4 regions of the Actinospica sp. genome follow, and region 1 is predicted to be linked to each of the others. Evidence: riboswitches for the same ligand, from Rfam matches in the RefSeq annotation. Region 1 holds a riboswitch; each other region holds the start of a gene.
What was found. A riboswitch is a leader RNA that binds a small molecule or an ion and turns the genes downstream of it on or off. The one in region 1 is predicted to bind cyclic di-AMP.
Positions count from the first base shown of each region.

Region 2: linked by a shared signal. The riboswitch ahead of VG296_RS28775 (LysM peptidoglycan-binding domain-containing protein) and the one ahead of VG296_RS26345 (hypothetical protein) in region 1 are both predicted to bind cyclic di-AMP.
Region 3: linked by a shared signal. The riboswitch ahead of VG296_RS16250 (transglycosylase family protein) and the one ahead of VG296_RS26345 (hypothetical protein) in region 1 are both predicted to bind cyclic di-AMP.
Region 4: linked by a shared signal. The riboswitch ahead of VG296_RS06825 (C40 family peptidase) and the one ahead of VG296_RS26345 (hypothetical protein) in region 1 are both predicted to bind cyclic di-AMP.

Region 1 is NZ_DASZKT010000230.1:20,763-25,809, reverse strand. Features, by position in the region: gene serB (phosphoserine phosphatase SerB) at 1-485, shown strand, start outside; gene VG296_RS26365 (hypothetical protein) at 519-710, opposite strand; gene VG296_RS26360 (MarR family winged helix-turn-helix transcriptional regulator) at 755-1,216, opposite strand; cyclic di-AMP (ydaO/yuaA leader) riboswitch at 1,449-1,608, shown strand; gene VG296_RS26355 (hypothetical protein) at 1,634-2,197, opposite strand; gene VG296_RS26350 (hypothetical protein) at 2,163-2,498, shown strand; cyclic di-AMP (ydaO/yuaA leader) riboswitch at 2,650-2,850, shown strand; gene VG296_RS26345 (hypothetical protein) at 2,861-3,694, shown strand; gene VG296_RS26340 (GNAT family N-acetyltransferase) at 3,798-4,238, shown strand; gene VG296_RS26335 (amidohydrolase) at 4,239-5,047, opposite strand, start outside.
Region 2 is NZ_DASZKT010000257.1:24,403-29,449, forward strand. Features, by position in the region: gene VG296_RS28770 (O-methyltransferase) at 1-581, opposite strand, end outside; gene VG296_RS28775 (LysM peptidoglycan-binding domain-containing protein) at 705-1,736, opposite strand; cyclic di-AMP (ydaO/yuaA leader) riboswitch at 1,743-1,894, opposite strand; gene VG296_RS28780 (alpha/beta hydrolase) at 2,188-3,153, shown strand; gene VG296_RS28785 (metal-dependent phosphohydrolase) at 3,150-3,803, shown strand; gene VG296_RS28790 (hypothetical protein) at 3,793-4,317, opposite strand; gene VG296_RS28795 (2OG-Fe(II) oxygenase) at 4,591-5,047, shown strand, end outside.
Region 3 is NZ_DASZKT010000129.1:23,579-28,625, forward strand. Features, by position in the region: gene VG296_RS16240 (MraY family glycosyltransferase) at 1-380, opposite strand, end outside; gene glyA (serine hydroxymethyltransferase) at 538-1,842, opposite strand; cyclic di-AMP (ydaO/yuaA leader) riboswitch at 2,205-2,414, shown strand; gene VG296_RS16250 (transglycosylase family protein) at 2,423-3,136, shown strand; gene VG296_RS16255 (L-threonylcarbamoyladenylate synthase) at 3,209-3,850, opposite strand; gene prmC (peptide chain release factor N(5)-glutamine methyltransferase) at 3,908-4,759, opposite strand; gene prfA (peptide chain release factor 1) at 4,806-5,047, opposite strand, start outside.
Region 4 is NZ_DASZKT010000043.1:12,073-17,119, reverse strand. Features, by position in the region: gene pcrA (DNA helicase PcrA) at 1-977, opposite strand, end outside; gene VG296_RS06830 (hypothetical protein) at 1,114-2,007, shown strand; cyclic di-AMP (ydaO/yuaA leader) riboswitch at 2,448-2,606, shown strand; gene VG296_RS06825 (C40 family peptidase) at 2,610-3,623, shown strand; gene VG296_RS06820 (ABC transporter ATP-binding protein) at 3,859-5,047, opposite strand, start outside.

The DNA of each region.
Region 1 (5,047 bases):
TGTTCGCCAAGGTCCGCGCGGAGGTGCGCTACACGCCCGGCGCGCGCACGCTGGTGCGCACCCTGCAGCGGCTCGGCTTCCAGGTGGGCATCGTGTCCGGCGGATTCACGCAGATCACCGACCTGCTCGCGGCTGATCTGGAGCTGGACTACGCGGCGGCGAACACCCTCGAGGTGGTGGACGGCAGGCTGACCGGCCGCGTCGTCGGCCCGATCGTCGACCGGGCCGGCAAGGCGGCCGCGCTGTACGGCTTCGCCGAGGCCGCGGGGGTCCCGCTGTCCGAGACGGTGGCCATCGGCGACGGCGCGAACGACCTCGACATGCTGGCCGCGGCCGGCCTCGGCGTGGCGTTCAACGCGAAGCCGGTCGTGCGCGCCCAGGCGGACACGGCGGTCAACGTCCCGTTCCTGGACACGATCCTGTTCCTGCTCGGCATCCCGGGCGACGAGATCGCGGAACTGACCGGGGACTCGGAGCTCTCCTAGCCGCGCCCGGCGGCCGCTCGGCGGCGAGCGGCCTCAGCCGTTGTGCGAGGCCCAGATCGCGACGAAGACGAGGACGCCGAAGATCGCGAGCATGCCGAGGCTGACGTAGAGCGCCTGCCGGTGGCCGGCCGAGCGGGTGGTCTCGCGCCAGGCGCGCGGCGGCCACTCCTGCTCGACGGCGTCCGACGGGGTCTCGGGAGTCTGGTCCTGGTCCTGCACGTCCATGCGGGCCATGGTGCCACCCGTCCCCCGGTCGGCTGCGCCCGGGGTCACATCTCCTGTTCGGCGAGGTGCTCGAGCACCGGCAGCGCGGCCCGCAGCGCCGCGTACTCGGCGGGGGCGAGGCGGGAGACGCCCTCGGCCAGGGCTGCGTTGCGCTCGGTGCGCAGGCCCTCGAGGAACTCGCGGCCGAGGTCGGTGATGCTCAGCAGGAAGGAGCGGCCGTCCTGGGGGTCGCCGACGCGGTTGAGCAGTCCGGTCTCGACCAGGCCGGAGACGGTGCGGGTCATCGAGGGGGCGGCGACGCGTTCGCGGTTGGCGAGTTCGCCGAGCCGGATCGGGCCGACCTTCTCCACCGCGACGAGCGCGGAGGTCTGGGAGAACGTCAGATTGCCGGAGGTGCGCTGGACCATCCGGCGGTGCAGGCGGCCGATGGCCACCCGGAGCCGGGCGATCTCCTGCGGATCGGCGGCGTTGGGATCCCCGGGGGCGGACTCGGTATCGGCGTTCACGGCACCAGGTTAACCGCAGGGGGCTGCAAAGCGTCCGCTAGACGAGCCTCAAGACCCTTACCAGACGGTCGCGGACGGCAGTCGCCCATCCACTGTTGGTTAGCCGGATCTCACGCCGAGTCAAGCTTGTGGCAACTTCGAGACGAATCGGTGACATGCGCCGGGTCGATCTGTTAGGTTCTGGCCTCAGCGCAGCCGGCGGACGTCGCGAACCCGCGACACCGGACGCGCCCGCCGAGTCCCCGCGAGGGGAGCCGGGGACCCAACTCACCAGGTCCAGGCCTGGGAATCCCCGGGGTGAATCGGCCGCGTCCCACCCATCGGGGCAAGGCCGTAGGGCGACCTTCTTCCGCCCGAACCCGTCAGCTAACCCGGTAGGCGGCCGAAGGAGAGGGCCGTTCAACCGACCGTGGGCAGTCACAGCGCCAAACACAGCCGCAAATCGCCGATCGTCCGTTCCGACGCCAGCCAGTCCTGGACCCGGAAGTACCCGGCGATAACCGTCGCGGCACTCGCGGGAACCGTGGTCGGCGCGCCGGGCGGCGTGGCCGCGGCGATGACGATCAGCGGGCACGCTCCGAGCAGCGCCCCCCACCCGGCGACCGCGGACGCGGTGCCGGTCCAGGCCACGACGGCGAGCGCGCAGCCCAGCGCCGCGCAGACCACGACGGTGCCTAAGGCGACCTCGGTGAAGATATCCGCCTCGGCGAAGGCCTCCGCCAGCGCCTCGGCGTCGGCGTCCGCCTCGGCTTCCGCCTCCGCGTCGGCCAGCGCGAGCGCGAGTGCGAAGGCCTCGGCGAGCCCGACGTCCTCGAACCCGTACGCGTCGGTCACCTGGGGCCAGCTCGAGCCGGTGGCCGAGTACGGATCGCAGAACACGTTCACGCCGAGCACCGACCAGTGGGAGAACGCCCGGGCGATAGTCCAGGTGGCCGAGAAGCGCGGCATGCCGCTGTACGCGGCGGTCGTCGCCGTGGCCACCTCGATACAGGAGTCCCAGCTGATCAACCTCACCTCCGCGACCAACGCGGACTCGGTGGGCCTGTTCCAGCAGCGGCCCTCGCAGGGCTGGGGCACCTACGACGAGCTGACCACCCCCTCGTACGCCGCGAACGCCTTCCTGGCCGCGCTCGAGGCGGACGCGCCGGACTACCAGAGCATCTACCTCTGGGAGGCCGCGCAGGACGTGCAGCGCTCCGGGTATCCGACCGCTTACGCACAGTGGCAGAAGCAGGCCACGACGATGGTGTACGACATCGTCAACGGGCAGGCGCCCAGCTGACCGAACCGCCGGAAACTCATGAATTTCTCGGCAGAGCGTGGCCCATCGGTCACGCTCTGTCCGTTTTGCATACGATTTGTGACAAGTCGCGACAAGGTATGTATGGTCGTTTCTTGTGCGACCGGCTGACGCCGTGGAATCCGTCCGGCACCGGTCGCACCCGCCGAGTCCCCGCGAGGGGAGCCGGGGACCCAATGTTCGCCGCGTCGCAGCGGTGGTCCCCGGGGTGAATCGGTCCCTGGGTGCACATCGTGATCAGAGTATGACTCCACGTGCATGAAGGACCGTAGGGCGAACCTCACCTTCCGCCCGAACCCGACAGCTAACCCGGTAGGCGGCCGAAGGAGAGGCTGTCTACACCCGTGTCGTTCCGTCATGCCCGCGCGCTCAAGCGCGTCAAGATCCACCACGTCCCCGCGATCGGTCTGGCGCTCGCCGCCACGGCCCTCACCATCGCCACCCCGCTCACCGCCTCCGCGGACTCGACGCGGCACACCGCCGCGTCCTCCGTGAAGAGCGTCGTCGCGCAGCATGCGACGGCCGCCAAGAAGAGCTCGGCCGCCGCCAAGACGAGCACCGCCGCGAAGAGCACCGCGGCCGCGGCCAAGACCTCCGCGACCACGAGCAACGCGTCCAAGTCCACCGCGTCCAAGCCCACCGCGGCGAAGACCACCACGACGAGCACCGCGGCCAAGAGCACGGCCGCGGCCGCGGCCCCCGCGGCGAAGAGCGCGACGACGGTGTCTTCGAAGCCTTACGCGGGCGTGGGCTACTCGGACCTCGAGCCGACCGGCATCGAGGGCTCGCAGCAGCGCTTCAGCCCGGACTCCGACCAGTGGAACAACGCCACCTCGATCGTGCAGGCCGCCAAGGACCTGAACATGTCGGCGTACGCCGCGACCATAGCCGTGGCCACGGCCATGCAGGAGTCCTCGCTGCACAACCTGACCACCGCGACAAACGCCGACTCGCTGGGCCTTTTCCAGCAGCGTCCGTCGATGGGCTGGGGCTCCGCGTCCGAGCTGACCGACCCGGCGTACGCGTCGAAGGCGTTCCTCAGGGAACTGCCGTCGGACTACCAGAACATGAACCTGTCCGACGCCGCGCAGTCCGTGCAGCGCTCCTTCGACGGCTCGCTGTACTCGCAGTGGGAGAGTCAGGCCGCGTACATGGTGCACACCATCGCGAACTCCTGATCCCCTTCTCCCCCGCACACCGGGCTCCGCGGCCGCCGCGGAGCCCGGTTCTTTAACCTCCTCATAGCGACTAAGTGCAGCTCAGTGCGCTAGTCTCCCGGTCATGGCAGATTGGGAGTTGCGCCCCGCCGAAGATGCGGACGTTGAGCCGATCGCGGAGTTACGCGCGGTGACGATGCGTGCGGATCTCGAGCGGATCGGCCGCTTCGACCCCGATCGCGTGCGCCAGCGGCTACGCAACGGATTCGCCGCCGAGCACACCTGGGTGATCGAGGTCGAGGGCGAGTTCGCCGGCTGTATCGCGCTTCGTCCGGATATCGACGCACACTGGCTCGAGCACTTCTATCTGGACCCGCGCCGGCAGGGCAAGGGCATCGGCTCGGCCGTGCTCAGCAGGCTGCTCGAGCGCTGCGACCGCGAACACCTCGTCGTCCGCGTCAATGTCCTGCACGGGAGCCCGGCGCGACGGCTGTACGAGCGGCATGGATTCACCGTCGTCACCGAGACTCCCGTGGACATCTTCATGCTGCGTACGCCCCGCTGATCAGCGTTCGTACACCAAGGCGCCGCCGACGTACGTGGCGGCCACGCGCGTCTCGTGGATCGCCCCGCTCGGCCCGTCGAAGGGGTCGCGGTCGAGTACGGCCAGGTCGGCGAGCATCCCGGGGGCGATGCGCCCGGTGTTGTCGAGATGGTTCACGTACGCGGTCCCCGCGGTGTAGGCCGTGAGCGCTTCGCTGAGGCTGAGCCGCTGATCCGGGGTGAGCGGCGCGCCGCCCTCGCCGGGCGTGACCCGGTTGACCGCGACGTGGATGCCCTGGATCGGATCGGGGCTGGAAACCGGCCAGTCGCTGCCCGCCGCGAGCCTGGCACCGCTCGTCAGCAACGCGTTGAACGGGTACTGCCAATCGGCGCGCCGCGGACCGAGGACCGGGATCGCGAGCTCGTCCATCTGCGGTTCGTGGCAGGCCCACAGCGGCTGGATGTTCCCGATCGCGTCGAGGGCCGCGAAGCGCGCGATGTCCTCGGGATGGACGACCTGGAGATGCGCGAGATGGTGACGGTGAACGCTCGTGCCGTTGGCCTTGCGAGCCGCCTCGATCGCATCCAGGACCTCGCGGACGGCCCGATCGCCGAGCGCGTGGAAATGCACCTGGAAGCCTTCGCTGTCGAGGCGCGTCACGTAGCCGCGCAGCAGCTCCGGGTCGATGAAACTCAGGCCGCTGTTCCCGGCCGGGCCGCCGCATGCGCACGGCTGCACGTACGGCGATGTCAGCGCGGCCGTCCCGTTCTCGATGATCCCGTCCTGCATGATCTTGACGCTGCCCGGGTCGAAGCGCCCGTCGCCCGCGG
Region 2 (5,047 bases), on a different contig from region 1:
CACTCCGGGGTCACGTTCACCTGCGTGGCGCGCATCCGCGGATGGTCGAGCCAGTGCCGCCGGGCCTCGTCGACCTCGCCCTGGAAGAGCGGCGGCCAGCCGCTGAGCGGGGCGAAGTCGTCCATCACGACCAGTCCGCCGGGCCGCAGCCATTCCGCGGGCTCGATCGCGGGATCAGTGCCCTTACCCTGACCGCCGCCGTCGAGCGCGAGCAGGTCGAAGGGCCCGTATCCGCGGAGCTCGAGCCAGTCGCCTCGCAGAATGCCGACCTGTGGCACGTCGTGGAAGAGCTCTGCTACCCGGCTCGCGCGTTCCGCGTCGTGCTCGACGCTGATGATGCGAGCGTTCGGGTGCGCGGCACTCGCCAGCCAGGCCAGGCCGACGCCGCAGCCGGTCCCCGTCTCGCCGATCACGCCCGGACCGACGCCGCGTGCCAGGACTCGGAGCAGTTCGCCGTGCTCGGGCAGCGAGCTGTATGCGAACCCGGATTCGCGGGCCAGCGCCACGGCCGCGCCCACCAACGCCGGAAGTTCGCCGGCCGCCGCGAGGCCCTCGTGCGCGGCGGTGCCGTTCATCGCCATGCGACCAGGTATATAACAGCGCACCGCGGTACGCGACGAAGCCCCGGGCATCGGGAGAGGGTGACGCCCGGGACCTCGTCGCGTACCGCGATGAATCAGCTATCCGGCCTTCAGCTGTATGGCTTAGTAGCCGTACCAGCAGGAGCCGCCGCAGCGATCGGCCACGACGGTGTCCAGACCGCCGTAGGTGTCCTGCGCGTAGATCGCGGCCGCGATGATGTTGCTGACCGGGTCCCAGATGTCGGTGTAGCCGGAGAGCGCGTACGCGTCGAAGGTGGTCTGCGTGGTCTGCATCAGACCCTCCGACGGGTTGCCCGCGGCGGCGTTGGAGTCCGAGTTGTTCTGCGCGCCCGGGTTGCCGCTCGACTCGTTCATCGCGGTCTCGTAGATCGCGTTGTACGACACGGAGTAGCCGTGCTGGCTGAGTATCGAGACCGCCTCGTTGATCCAGCCGTCCAGGTTGTCCGCGTACGAGCTGGACGAAGAGGACGAGGACGACGACGAGGAGCCGGACGAGGCCGAGTCCGCCGAGGAGCTGGACGAGTTCGTCGCGCTCGACGAGCTGCCGGAGCTGTCCGACGAGGAGCTGCTTGAGCCGGAGTCGGAGCTCGAGCTCGACGAGCCGGAGGTGCTCGACTCCGCCGACTTCGAGTCCGCCGGCAGCTCGATGGTCCAGCCGGTGACGATCAGGTTCGGGTCGGTGAACGTCCCGCCGTTCGGCTCGGAGCGGTCCTTGTTCAGCGTGAACAGCTCGGGGTAGTCGTCACCGTTGCCCAGCGCGCGCTCGGCGATGCCGGAGAGGGTGTCGCCGGAGACCACGGTGTAGCTCTTGTCGCTCGAAGACGAGGACGAGGACGACGTGGTGGACGAAGCGGTCTTGGACGCCGAGGTCTTGACGGTGTCCGAGACGGCCACGACGGTGCCGGTGCTGGTGGAGGCCTTGGCCGCCTGCAGCGCGGCGGCGCGCAGGGCCGCGCCTGCCACGTGGATGGTGGACTTCGGGTGCACGGCCACCGTCGTGGTGGCGGCGGAACCGCTGGTCGCGGCCTGGGCCAGGGCGGGCATTGCGGCGGCGCCGAAGGTGGCGGCACACAGCGTGACGGTCCGGGCCCGCTTTCGGGCGCCGAAAAGCCGGGGCTTGCGGTGCGAAGACATGCTTGCTCTTTCCTCTTTGGCCGCCTACCGGGTTAGCTGACGGGTTCGGGCGCAAGAGGTCGCCCTACCGCGCGGACGCGGATTCACCCCAGGGGGATTGGGTCCCCGGCTCCTCGCGGGCCGCATCAGGGCCCGCGTGAACTCGGCGGTGTTGCTGCCGCTACGGAAATTCGTAACTGAACACCAGCAACTGGATGAGCACACTAGGCCAAAACGGACCCCGGTTTCGAGCCAGAGATGTCACCGAACGATAACGATGCGGAGGGTGGTCAACCGACTCCGCAAATCACTGAGGGCAGACTTCGATATTCATGAATAATTCGGACAATTCAGCGGAATTGACGCCGCGTCAGCTGACTGAGCATGATCTATTCGGCGCCCCGGTGCCGTGGCGTATCGTCGTCTGAGGACGGCGAAGCGGCGGCGGATCAAGGGCGAGAGGGCGGCTCCCGTGACGGAGTTCAACACGCAGGGCGACGATCACCTCACCACGGCGGCGGCCGGCGGAGCGGGTGAGGATTCCGGACACGACGGTGTCGGCGCGGGCGGCGGCTGGCGGATCAGCCGGGTCCCGGTCCGCGACCTGATCTTCGACGTGGCCGAACAGGGCGTGCCCGGCGGTCGGCCGGTCCTGCTGCTGCACGGCTTTCCGCAGACCCACCGCGCGTACGACGCCGTCGCGGCCCGGCTCGCCGCAGCCCATGCTCCGCTCCGGCTGCTCGCCCCCGACCAGCGCGGATACTCCCCGGGAGCGCGGCCGACCGACCCGGCCGCTTATGCGCTGCCGGCGCTGGCCGCCGACATGATCGGTCTGCTCGACGCGTGTGGGATTGAACACGTCGACCTCGTGGGCCACGACTGGGGAGCGATGGTCGCCTGGTACCTCGCGGCCCGCTACCCCGAGCGCGTGCGCACTCTCACCGCCATTTCGGTGCCGCATCCGGCCGCTTTCGCCGAGGCATTGGGGGAGAGCGCGGAGCAGCGGAAAATGTCCGAATATGTCTATCTTTTCCGTGACCCGGATAAGGCCATCCCGGTCCTATTGGAGGAAAACGCCCGACGGCTGCGGGGCATGTATCACCCTTTGTCCGATTCGGCGATCGAGCCGCATCTCTCCGTGCTCGGCGAGCCCAAGGCATTGCGCGGCGCCCTCAACTGGTACCGCGCGGCCAAGTTCGGCGAGGGCACGTCCGTGCCGCCGATCGAGGCGCCGGTCGTCTTCGTCTGGTCCACCGGGGATATCGCGATCTCCCGCGACGCCGCCGAGCGCTGCGTGACGCACGTCGCGGGCCCGTACCGCTTCGTCGAGCTCGGCGGCGTCAGCCACTGGATTCCGGACGAGGCGCCGGACGCACTGGTCGAGGTCCTGCCGTTCCCCACCTCCGCGGGTGACGAACCCCGGAGAGTTTCATCTTGACTCTCGTCGAACGCTGGCTCGCGGCTCTGAACGCCTCGGCCGGCGAGACGACTGACGGAATTGCCGACGAATCGGCCGTCCGCGCGTGCCACGACCTCGTCACGCTCTACGAGGAGTCGCACCGCGCGTATCACAATGTCAGGCATCTGACAGAAGTGCTCGACATCGTCGACGAACTCGCGGATGAGGCCGAGGACGCGGACGCCGTCCGTCTCGCTGCCTGGTTCCACGACGCGGAGTACCGAGCCGAATCAGTGGTGTCCATCTCCAGTGAGGAGGCGAGCGCCCGCCTCGCGGAGCAGATTCTCCCGCAGCTTTGCGCCCCCGCGGTACTTGTGGCCGAGGTGTCGCGGCTCGTCCGGCTTACGGAGAAGCACGTGGCCGGGGACGACGACCGTAACGCGGCAGTGCTCCTCGACGCGGATCTCGCGATCCTGGGCGCCGATCCCGAGCGGTACGCCGACTATGCGCGGGCCGTCCGCGAGGAGTACCGGGAGATCCCCGACGCCGTGTTCCGCCCGGCACGCGCCCGAATTCTCGCCGAACTGCTGAGCGCGCCGACGGTCTATCGCACCCCGTCCGCCCGCGCACGCTTCGAATCGCGCGCCCGCGCCAACGTCGCCGGCGAGATCGCGACTCTTACGAGCTGAAGCGGCGCCTGCGCAACAGGAACCAGGCGCCGCCGCCCGCGACCATGAGCGCGATGCCCTCGGCGAGCCCGCCGGGTGTGGTGAGCGAAGCGCCGTCGCCGGTCTTCGCGCCGCCGTTCGGGTTGACGCCCGTGCTCGCGCCCGACTGGACGGTGAGCGTGCCGGTGAACGGGCCTTCGGTGCCGCTGGCCGTCGTGCAGGTCACCGAGACCGAGTAGCTGCCGGGCGCGACGTTCGCCGGGATCTGGCCCTGTCCGCCGATCATGTTCTGCAGCACACTGAGACTGATCGACGGGATGCTGACGCTCCCGCTCGTCTGGAACGTCGCCGTGCCGGTCGCCGGGACATCGCAGTTCCCGCCGTCGAACACGGAGATCGTCCCGCCCGGCGCCACCGGGTTCGGCTGGATGATGATCGGGTTCGGCCCCGCGGCCGCCGCCGTCCCCGCCGCGCACACCGCCGCAAGCGTCGCCCCGCCGATGACCGTCGCCCGCCAGCACCTCGTCATACCCATGATCGCTATGCTCGGCCACCCGCCACTCGCGCACGAACGGTACTACTCCTTTCAGGGCGACGAGACGCTCCGGGCGGATCGGCGAGACGCGGTCACCGCCTCGCTCGCCGAGCATCCGCGTGGCAGAGGCGGGCGTTTCGACGGCGACCGCGTGGCGATTCGGCGAGTTCCGCTCGTGGACGGCGCTGGGGGACGCGTATCAGTTCCAGAAGTTCACCTGCTCGAACATCGAGGTCATCCCACCTCTACGAGCCGCTCGCGCTCTACCGCCGCATCAACGTACTGGTCTACCTCAACGACGAGCGGGATGAGTCGTACGGCGGCTGCCTCGAACTCGGCGATCCGGCCAAGCCGGCGAAGACCGTCGTGCCCGCATGGGGCAGCACGATGATCTTCACCACCGACAACCGGTCGATCCACGGGTTCCCGAAGCCGATCGCCGAGGGACGTTGGCGGAAGTCGATCGCGCTGTATTACTACACGGCCGAAGAGACGAAGGAATTCGGCGGCGACACGACGACTGCGTGGCGCACTCATGGTGTGCATCGCGGAATGATTCCGAAGGCGCGGCTCGGTCTCTATCGGGGACTGAACCAGACGTCGAAGGCCGTGTCATTGGCCGCCCACCTGGTGAACCCGAACCAGGGAACGGAATGGTGGCGAAAGCGCAAGGAGCGCCTGGCCATCGCGAACGATGATCAGGGCTATGGTCACGATGAGCACGAGGGTG
Region 3 (5,047 bases), on a different contig from region 1:
GTCAGCTGCACGCCCATCAGCACCATGATCGAGGCGGCCAGCGTCTGCCCGGCCAGCTTGATCAGCGCGTCCACACCCCAGCGGTCGTCGACGATGCCGATGACGATCAGCATGGTGCAGCCGATCAGCAGCGCCGGCACGGTCCGCGAGGACTGGAAGAAGCGGATCTGCATCATCGGCAGCTTGGAGGCCGCGAGCAGCGCCACCAGGAGTCCGAGGTACATGCCCACGCCGCCGAGGCGCGGGGTGGGAGTGGTGTGCACGTCCCGGTCGCGCAGCGGAGCCCACGCGCCGAAGCGGAAGGCGACCTCGCGCACCGGCCCGGTCGCGAGGTAGGTGACGACCCACGCGATCATCAGGACCGCCAGGTACTCGCGCATCGCGGCTTGATCGCCACCTTCCGGACCCGGGACCTTGGCTGCCAACTAGGGTTTCAGGGTAGCCGCAACGGCGCACCCTCGCAGACAGACGCTCACCCGCCCCGGCCCGGTTTCCGGCGTTGGGCCGACCGGGTTCCCGGAGTTGTCCGAGTCTTCTCTAGGCGTACAACGGGAATCGTGCGACGAGCTCGGCGACCTCGTCGGCCAGCGCGGGCTCCGGACTGCGCACCGCGCGGGCGACGAGGTTGGCGATCACCTTCATCTCCTGCTCGCGCATGCCCTGGGTCGTCACCGCCGCGGTGCCGACCCGGATGCCCGAGGAGAGCATCGGCTTGGCGGTGTCGTACGGGATGGCGTTGCGGTTGAGGATGATGCCCGCCCGCTCGCAGCGCTGCTCGGCCTCGCGCCCGTTGACGCCGCGGCCGGCGGCGATATGGATGCCGCGCAGGTCCAGCAGGGCCAGGTGGGTGTCCGTCCCGCCGCTCACCGGCCGCATGCCCTCCTCGGCCAGCGCCGAGGTGAGCGCCTGGCAGTTGACCACGACCTGCTTGCTGTACGCGGCGAACTCGGGCGTGGCCGCCTCGCCGAAGGCCACCGCCTTGGCCGCTACCGCGTGCATCAGCGGACCACCCTGCGCGAAGGGGAACACGGCGCGGTCGATCGCGTCGGCCAGTCCGGCCTTGCACAGGATCGCGCCGCCGCGGGGACCGCGCAGTGTCTTATGCGTGGCGATGGTCACCACGTCGGCGTACGGCACCGGCGAGGGCACCGCTCCCCCGGCGACCAGGCCGGCGATGTGCGCGGCGTCCACCAGGAGATAGGCGCCCACCTCGTCCGCGATCCGCCGGAAGGCGGCGAAGTCGATCAGCCGGGGGTACGCGGTGGCGCCGCAGATGATCAGCCGCGGCCGGTGCGCCCGGGCCAGCTCGTGCACCCGGTCGTAGTCGATCAGCTCGTTGTCCTCGCGCACGGGGTAGCCGATGGCCTGGAACCAGGTGCCGGAGAAGTTGCCCGGCGAGCCGTGGGTGAGGTGCCCGCCGTGCGGCAGGGCCATCGCCAGCACGCGGTCGCCGGGATGCAGCAGCGCCGCGTAGACCGCGAGGTTGGCCGAGGCGCCGGAGTGCGGCTGGACGTTGGCGTGCTCGGCGCCGAACAGCTCCCTGGCCCGCTCGATCGCGAGCCGCTCGGCCCGGTCCACCTCGGCGCAGCCGCCGTAGTAGCGCCGGCCGGGGTAGCCCTCGGCGTATTTGTTGGAGAGCACGGAGCCGAGCGCGGCCAGCACCGCGGGCGAGGTCGGGTTCTCACTCGCGATCAGCTGGAGGCTGCCCCGCTGGCGTTCCAGCTCGTCCAGGACGATGCCGGCCACCTGCGGGTCCGTGCGGACCAGGGCGGCGAAGTCCGGACCGTAGAAGGGCGCCGCGGCGTGCGGCGTCGCGTGGGCGGGAGCGGCGACGGCGGCCATCAGGACCACGCTCCTAGGGAGGGAAACCGGGGGATCCGTGCGGTTACCAGTCCACAGTAGGTGCGGTTCCGGGATCTGGCACTAGGACGGGGCCGAGGATCTCGCGTGTCTGCTTCACGGCGGGCTCACGAACCGCCGCGCGCGCCGGGTGACCGGACGATCGCTCTCCGGACACGCCGAAAGAGTCACACTACTTGTCAGGCATTACCGATACACTCTCCGTGATAAATGATGATTAATTTGATACGTAGAGTTATATTGTTATCACTGCCAGTTGATGTGATCCTGCCCACGTACGTTTAATTTGAAATCCTGCTGAAGAACTGTTTACCGTCGAAGACGCCCGGCATACCGGGCACCGTGATCGAGAACGCCTAATCCAGCCCTCCGATCACGGCAACCAAAACCCTTGAGGGCTGGAGCGGAGGAACCAAACTTCGCCGGGGCGACGGGAGATTCTCCGTTCGCAACGGCTCGGGGTGAATCCGACCGGGGACTGTGGTCTTCGGAGGTAGGGCTACTTTCCGGCCCGAATCCGACAGCTCACTTCGCAGGCGTGGGAGAGGAAAACGACTTCAGCATGCCCAAGCACGCTCTTGCCTCCAAGTCCTTCACCCGCCGCGCCGTAGCCACCGCCGCCATCGCCGGCGCCGCGATCGCCATTCCGGTCGCCCTGGCCGGCACCGCGTCCGCCGACTCCGTGAACTGGACCGCCATCGCGAACTGCGAGTCCTCCGGCAACTGGGCCGCGGACACCGGCAACGGCTTCTACGGCGGCCTGCAGTTCACCCAGTCCACCTGGGACGCCTACGGCGGCGACCAGTACGCCGCGTCCGCCAACCTGGCCTCCGAGGCCGACCAGATCACCGTGGCCGAGGCCGTCCTGGCCGGCCAGGGCATCGGCGCGTGGCCGGTGTGCGGCGCCAACGCGGGCAGCTCCACCACCTACACCGGCACCAACACCTCGGGCTCGTCCTCCTCGGACAGCTCCAGCTCCTCGAGCACCTCGTCGTCCACGGACACGAGCTCCACCCCGTCCACCTCGGACAACAGCTCGTCCACCTCGAGCAACACCAGCTCCTCGGACTCGAGCTCCACCCCGGCCGCCTCGTCCTCCTCCTCGAGCTCCAGCTCGAAGAGCGGCAGCTACACCGTGCAGTCCGGCGACACCCTCTCGGGCATCGCCGCCAAGGAGGGCGTCTCCGACTGGCACTCGCTGTACACCAACAACGAGTCGACCATCGGCTCGAACCCGAACCTGATCTTCCCGGGCCAGGTCCTCAACCTCGGCTGAGGTTAAGCAATAACCCGAAATCCCGGACGCATTCGCTGCGTCCGGGATTTCGGCCTGCCTGAATAAAAGAATTCAGCGCGTCAGATTCGTGGCCACCTTGGCGATCTCCTCGAAAGTGAGCGCGCCCTCTCTGAGCAGTTTCGGCGCCTCGCCGGTGAGATCCACGATCGAGGAGGGCACATTGTCCGCGGTCTGTCCGCCGTCCAGGTACACGTCCACGGCGGTGCCGAGCTGATCCTGCGCCTCGGAGGCGGTGGTCGCCGGCGCGTGCCCGGTCTTGTTCGCCGAGGAGACCCCGAGCGGGCCGGTCTGCATCAGCAGTTCGATGGCCACCGGGTGCAGCGGCATCCGCAGCGCGACGGTGCCGCGCGCGTCGCCGAGGTCCCATTGCAGCGACGGCTGGTGCCGCGCCACGATGGTCAGCGCGCCCGGCCAGAACGCGTCCACCAGGTCCCAGCCGTTCTCCGGGAACTTCGACACCAGGCCGTGCAGCGTGCTCGGCGAACCGACCAGCACCGGCACCGGCATGTCCCGGCCGCGGCCCTTGGCCGCCAGCAGCGCGGCGATCCCGCTGCTGGAGAAGGCATCGGCGCCGATGCCGTACACGGTGTCGGTCGGCAGCACGATCAGGTCACTCCGGCGGATCGTCGAGGCGGCCTCGCGCAGGCCGACCGCCCGCTGGTCCGGTTCGGCGCAGTCGTAGCGGCGGCTCACGGTACTCACAGCCTCCAGGAATCGAGGAAGTAATTTCGCACCTGACGTCGAGTCAGGTCAATTGCGGGGACCGTCCTTACGGGCGGTGAAGAATCGCGGTCGGCCGGTCAGGTCGCGGTGGTCGCCCGCCTCCACCCAGCCGTACTCCTCCAGGAAGATCCGCTGCACCGCGCCGCCCTGCTGATCCGAGTGCTCCACGGCCAGCCAGCGCCCGGCCTGCAGCAGACGGTGCGCGGCCCGCTCGAGCGCGCGGATCATGTCGAGCCCGTCCTCGCCGGAGAACAGCGCCAGCTGCGGATCGTACTCGCGGGCCTCGGGTGCCACGTACTCCCACTCGGTCAGCGGGATGTACGGCGGGTTCGTGATGACCAGGTCCACCTGGCCGTCCAGCTCGGGCAGGGCCGTGCGCGCGTCCGCCTGATGCAGGATCACCCGGCTGTCGGCCACGTTCTGCCTGGTCCACACCAGCGCCTCGTCGGACAGCTCCACCGCGTGCACCTGGGCCCGCGGCACCTCCTGCGCTATGGCCAGCGCGATCGCGCCGGATCCCGAGCACAGGTCCACGATCAGCGGTTCGGCGATGTCCAGCTCGCGCAGCCGGTCGATCGCCCAGCCGACCATGACCTCGGTCTCCGGCCGCGGCACGAACACCCCGGGGCCGACGGCCAGCTCGAGGTAGCGGAAGTAGGCGCGGCCGGTGATGTGCTGCAGCGGCTCGCGGTTCTCCCGCCGGGCCACCGCCTCCCAGTAGCGCGCGTCGAAGTCGCCGTCCCGCACGGTGTGCAGCCGGCCGCGGGTCACCCCGTGCGTCCAGGCCGCGAGCTCCTCGGCATCGGCGCGCGGCGAGTCCACCCCGGCCTCGGCCAGCCGCGCGGCGGCGAGCGCGACCTCCGACAGCAGCAGGTTCAGCCCCGGCGGCGTCGCGCGGGTCTCGGAGGGGGTGGTCATCTCCCGCTCAGTCCCCGTTCCCGGCGAGCTTCGCCGCGAGGTCGGCGTCCACGCAGGACTGGATCACCGCGTCCAGGTCCCCGTCCAGCACCTGGTCCAGGTTGTAGGACTTGAATCCGGTGCGATGGTCGGAGAGCCGGTTCTCCGGGAAGTTGTAGGTGCGGATGCGCTCGGAGCGGTCCATCGTGCGGATCTGGCTCTTGCGCACGTCCGAGGCCTCCTTCTCGGCCTCCTCCTGCGCGAAGGCGA
Region 4 (5,047 bases), on a different contig from region 1:
CGGATCGTCGCGCCGCGGAAGGCGTAGATCGACTGGTCCGCGTCGCCGACCACGCACAGCTCGGCGGGCGGCACCTCCCCGTCCGCGGGGCCGACGAGCTCGCGCACCAGCACGTACTGCGCGTGGTTCGTGTCCTGGTACTCGTCGACCAGCACGTGCCGGAAGCGGCGGCGGTAGCTCTCGGCGACGGCCGGGAAGGCCTGGAAGAGGTTGACCGTCGTCATGATCAGGTCGTCGAAGTCCAGCGCCTTCGCCGCGATCAGCCGGTTCTGGTAGACGCCGTAGACCTCGGCGATCAGCGCCTCGCGGTCCGACTGCGCGGCGTCCCGCGCCGACTCGTGGTCGATGAGCTCGTTCTTGAGCGAGGACACCGCGGCGAGCAGACCGCGCGGGGGATGCCGCTTGACGTCCAGGTCGAGGTCGCGGGCGACCTGCGCCATCAGCCGCCGCGAGTCGTCCGCGTCGTAGATGGTGAAGGACGAGGGCAGCCGCAGGTGCTCGTGCTCGCGTCGCAGGATCCGCACACAGGCGGAGTGGAAGGTGGAGACCCACATCATCCGGGCCCGCGGGCCGATCAGCGCCTCCACCCGCTCGCGCATCTCGGCGGCGGCCTTGTTGGTGAAGGTGATGGCCAGGATCTCGCCGGGGTGCACACCGCGCTCGCCGAGCAGATAGGCGATCCGGTTGGTGAGCACCCGGGTCTTGCCGGAGCCGGCGCCGGCGACGATCAGCAGCGGCGATCCCGCGTGCACGACGGCCTCGCGCTGGGCGGGGTTGAGGCCGTCCAGCATCGCGTTCAGGTCCCGCGGCGCCACCGGAGCGGGCCGGGCGGGGGCCTTCGCCGACGAGGGCAGATCCCCCCGCTCCTCCTCGCGGCGGGCCGGGCGGCCGAGGCCGGGCAGCACGGACCCTGCCTGGTGCCGCGCGGGGGCGGGCGGCTTGGGCAGGTCGAACAGGGGGGTCTCGTAACCGCTCATCGGACCCGAGTCTAGAACCGTCCGCCGACAATCGCGGTCCCCGTGAGTTCGGTCACAGGCCGTGCGGGCGCGGACGGTCCGGCGGCGTGATTTGCATTACGGTTGAATAACGAGAACGTCTGATCCCAGGGGATGCATGAGCGAGCGCGAGGACGAGGCACGAGACGAGCAGGAAACCCTGGCAAAGAAGCCGCGACTGAATCTGACCACCAGTCAGGTCGCGGCTTCTGCGTTGGCGGCCTGCTCCGCCTCGGTCGTCGCCTCGTACCTCGGTGTGGCGGGCACGGTCATCGGGGCCGCGGTCGGTTCGGTGGTCGCGACCACGGGCGCGGCGATCTGGGGGCACGTGTTCCGCACCGGCGGGCACAAGATCAAGCAGACGCTGCTGGTGAACGGCGAGTTCATCGAGGTCGAGGTCGACGAGGAGGCGGCCGGGGGCGAGACCGCCGAGGAGTCCGACGCGACCGCGAAGGTCCCCGCCGGACGTTTCTACGGTGCGAACGCGGCGGAGCCGTGGACCCCCAAGGAGGCCACGGCCGAGACCCGGGTCATCCGCGAGGACACGAAGCTGATCCTGCCGCCGGGCATCGACGCCGAGCGGACTCAGCTGATCGCGCCCGCCGAGGCGGCCGAGAAGCCGTCTCGCCTCGCGCGGATCCTCAGATACCGCAAGCCGATGGGCATCGCCGCCGCGATCGTCGCCGTGTTCAGCGTGGCGATCGTCGTCGGCATCTTCGCCGGCGCCCCGGTGCGCAGCGCGGGCTCGTCCACCACGCCGTCCACCACCACGACGACCACCGTGACCGAGACGACGCACGGCGCGGCGAACGACGGCTCGTCGGCGTCCGCGGACTCGACGGGGTCGAAGAGCTCCGGTGCCACGGCGTCGTCCTCGGCATCGTCGTCGAATTCTGCGACGTCCTCGGCGAGCCCCTCGACGTCCCCGAGCGCCGCCGGGTCGACCAAGTCCACCGGCACGGCCTCCGGCTCGCCGCAGGCAGGCGGCGCGACGAGCACCGGCTCCCCCTGACGAACCCGGACCGCGACAGCGTGTTGACCGGCGGGTATCAGAGCGTGCACACTATCCGGGCCTCATGAGAATGAGAGCCTTCGAGATCTTGCCGACAGCCCGTCGGCAAGATCTCTCCCCCGTGGAGCATCACGAAACGGCTCGGCCACCGAGCCGTTTCGTCCGTTTCGCCCACCCGGCAAAACGGTCAGAGCACGCCAGACGCGCACTATTCTCCGGGTCCCGTCGGCTCGCGAATGGCCACGGATCGATCACGACACGGGCAAAGAGACGTTAAAGAGCGGGGCCGAAAAATCGAAGCCCCGCAACCGGATCGCTAGAGTCCACACCCAGATACCGCCCCACGCGGGGTCGCCAGACCCCCGGCGGATATCCGCGCCGAGTCCAATCGGCGGGCCCCACCACCGGGCCGTGCACCGCGAACACCGCGGGACGCGGACGGAACGGGACCGCCGCGGAGCCGGGGACCCACCCGCAAGCACCGGGGTGAATCACCGCGCCCGACCGGTTCGCAGCCGCGAACCGCGAAGGCAAGGTGTAGGGCGACTTTTCCCGCCCGAACCCGTCAGCTAACCCGGTAGGCGCCACCGGAAGAGGAACGCATGCCGTCTCATCGCGCCCCGAAACTCTCGACGCGAAAGGCCTCGGCTGTAGCCCTGGTCGGCGTAGCCGCCGGCTCCACCCTGCTGATGCAGGGCAGCGCGCACGCCGAGACCCTGACGCAGGCCAAGGCCGATTACAACCAGAAGATGCAGCAGTCGGAGGCCGCCACCGAGGCCTACAACGCCGCCACCGAGCAGGCCGCGACGCTGCAGACGAAGGTGAACGCCCTCCAGGCGCAGATCTCCAGCGCCACCGCCGAGATGAGCTCGCTGCAGCGCACGATGGGCCTGCAGGCCGCACAGCAGTACGAGAGCGCCGGGATGTCCTCGACCCTGGAACTCGCGCTGGAGTCCAGCCCGGAGACCTACCTCAACAAGGCGCTGGCCAGCAACGAGATCTCGCAGAAGGAAGCCCAGCTGCTCAAGGAGCTGGCCACCGCCAAGTCGCAGGTCGCCGCCGACCAGAAGCTCGCCCAGACGGAGCTGACCCAGCAGCAGGCGGCCGTGAACACGGCGAAGAAGCAGAAGACCTCCGCGCTGTCCGCGACCGCCCAGGCGAAGTCCGTGATCAGCACCCTGAGCGCGGCGCAGCAGCAGACGATCGTCTCCGGCGGCGGCAGCACGTCGAACACCGTGACGGCGGTCGCCCCGAACTCCCGCGCCGCGATAGCCGTGGCGTACGCGAAGTCGAAGCTCGGTGACGAGTACGTCTACGCCGCCTCCGGCCCCTCCACGTTCGACTGCTCCGGACTGACGATGGAGGCGTGGGCCGCCGCGGGCGTCTCGCTGCCGCACAACGCCGCCGAGCAGATGAGCGTCACGACGTCCGTCAGCGAGTCCTCCGCCGAGCCCGGCGACCTGGTCTTCTTCTTCGACAGCCCCGGCTACGTCGGCCACGTCGGCATCTACATCGGTGACGGCATGGTCATCGACGCACCGCACACCGGAGCGACGGTCCGCGAGATCTCGCTGTCCAACATCGGCATGCAGGTCGCCGGCTTCGGCCGCCCGTAGCCTCCTGCCACGCAAGAACACCTCAGGCCATGTGACCTGGCGGCGTTCTCTACCCCCTCCCCCTCGTGAGGGCGCTGCCATCGAGCGCCCGGATCGCCGGGGCGACGTGAGCCGCAACCTCTCCCCCTTGTGCGGCAAGCGGAGCCCAACCCACCGGCGATCCGGGCGCTAATACTTTTCCCCGGACCTCGACCTCGGCCTAGATCTCGGACTGGATCTCGGCCTGGATCTCGACCTAGAGCGCCGCGGCGCCCTCCGAGCTCGCGTGCATGAAGCTGTTCCACAGTCGCGCGTACGGTCCGTCCGCGGCGAGCAGGTCGTCGTGCGTGCCGTCCTCGACGATGAGGCCGCCGTCGAGGACGAGGATGCGGTCGGCGCGGGCCGCGGTGGTGAGGCGGTGCGCGACGACGAGGGTGGTGCGGGCGCGGGAGACCTCGTCCATGGCGCGGGTCACGGCCGCCTCGCTGGCCAGGTCGAGGGACGCGGTCGCCTCGTCGAGCAGCAGGATGTCCGGGTCCACGAGGTAGGCGCGGGCGAGGGCGAGCAGCTGGCGCTGGCCCGAGGACAGGCTGCGGCCGCGCTCGCCGACCTGGTGGAGGTAGCCGCCGGAGAGCCTGGCGATCATCTCGTGCGCGCCGACGGCCCGGGCCGCCGCCTCGACCTCGGCGTCGGAGGCGTTGGGACGGCCGTAGGCGATGGCCTCGGCCACGGTGCCGGGGAACAGATACGCCTCCTGCGGGACGACGCCGAGATGCCCGCGGTAGCCGGCGAGGTCGTAGTCACGCAGGTCCACGCCGTCCACCAGCACCGCGCCCGAGGTCGGGTCGTAGAACCGCGCGACCATCTTGACCATCGTGGACTTGCCCGCGCCGGTCTCGCCGACCAGGGCGACGGTCGTGCCCGGCTCGATCGCGACGTTCACGCCGGCGCCCTCCGCGTCCCGGCCGCCGAGCGCCGGATTCGCGGCAGTCGAGTAGCCGAAGTGCAGGTCCTTGAACTCGATCAACCCGGTCAGCCCGGTCGCCGGCGTCGGCTGCTCGGACTCCGGCGTGTTCGTGTGCGTATGCAGCAGCTCGGTGATCCGGCGCAGGCCGACTGCGGCCTGCTGGTAGCTGTCGAAGACCTGCGAGAGGTTCTGCACCGGCGAGAAGAACATGTCCACGTACAGCAGGTACGCGATCAGCGCGCCCGCCGACATCGCACCAGTATGGATCATGTGCGAGCCGTAGACGATCGCGAAGGCCGCGGTCAGGTCGGCCAGTAGCTGCACGAAGGGGAAGTACGTGGCGATGTAGCGCTGCGCGGTCAGCCGGGAGACGCGGTAGGCGTCGGTCTTGCCGGCGTAACGGTCGCGGTTGACGCCCTCGCGGCGGAACGCCTGGGTCACGCGCATGCCCGCGACGTTCTCCTGCAGGTCCGCGTTC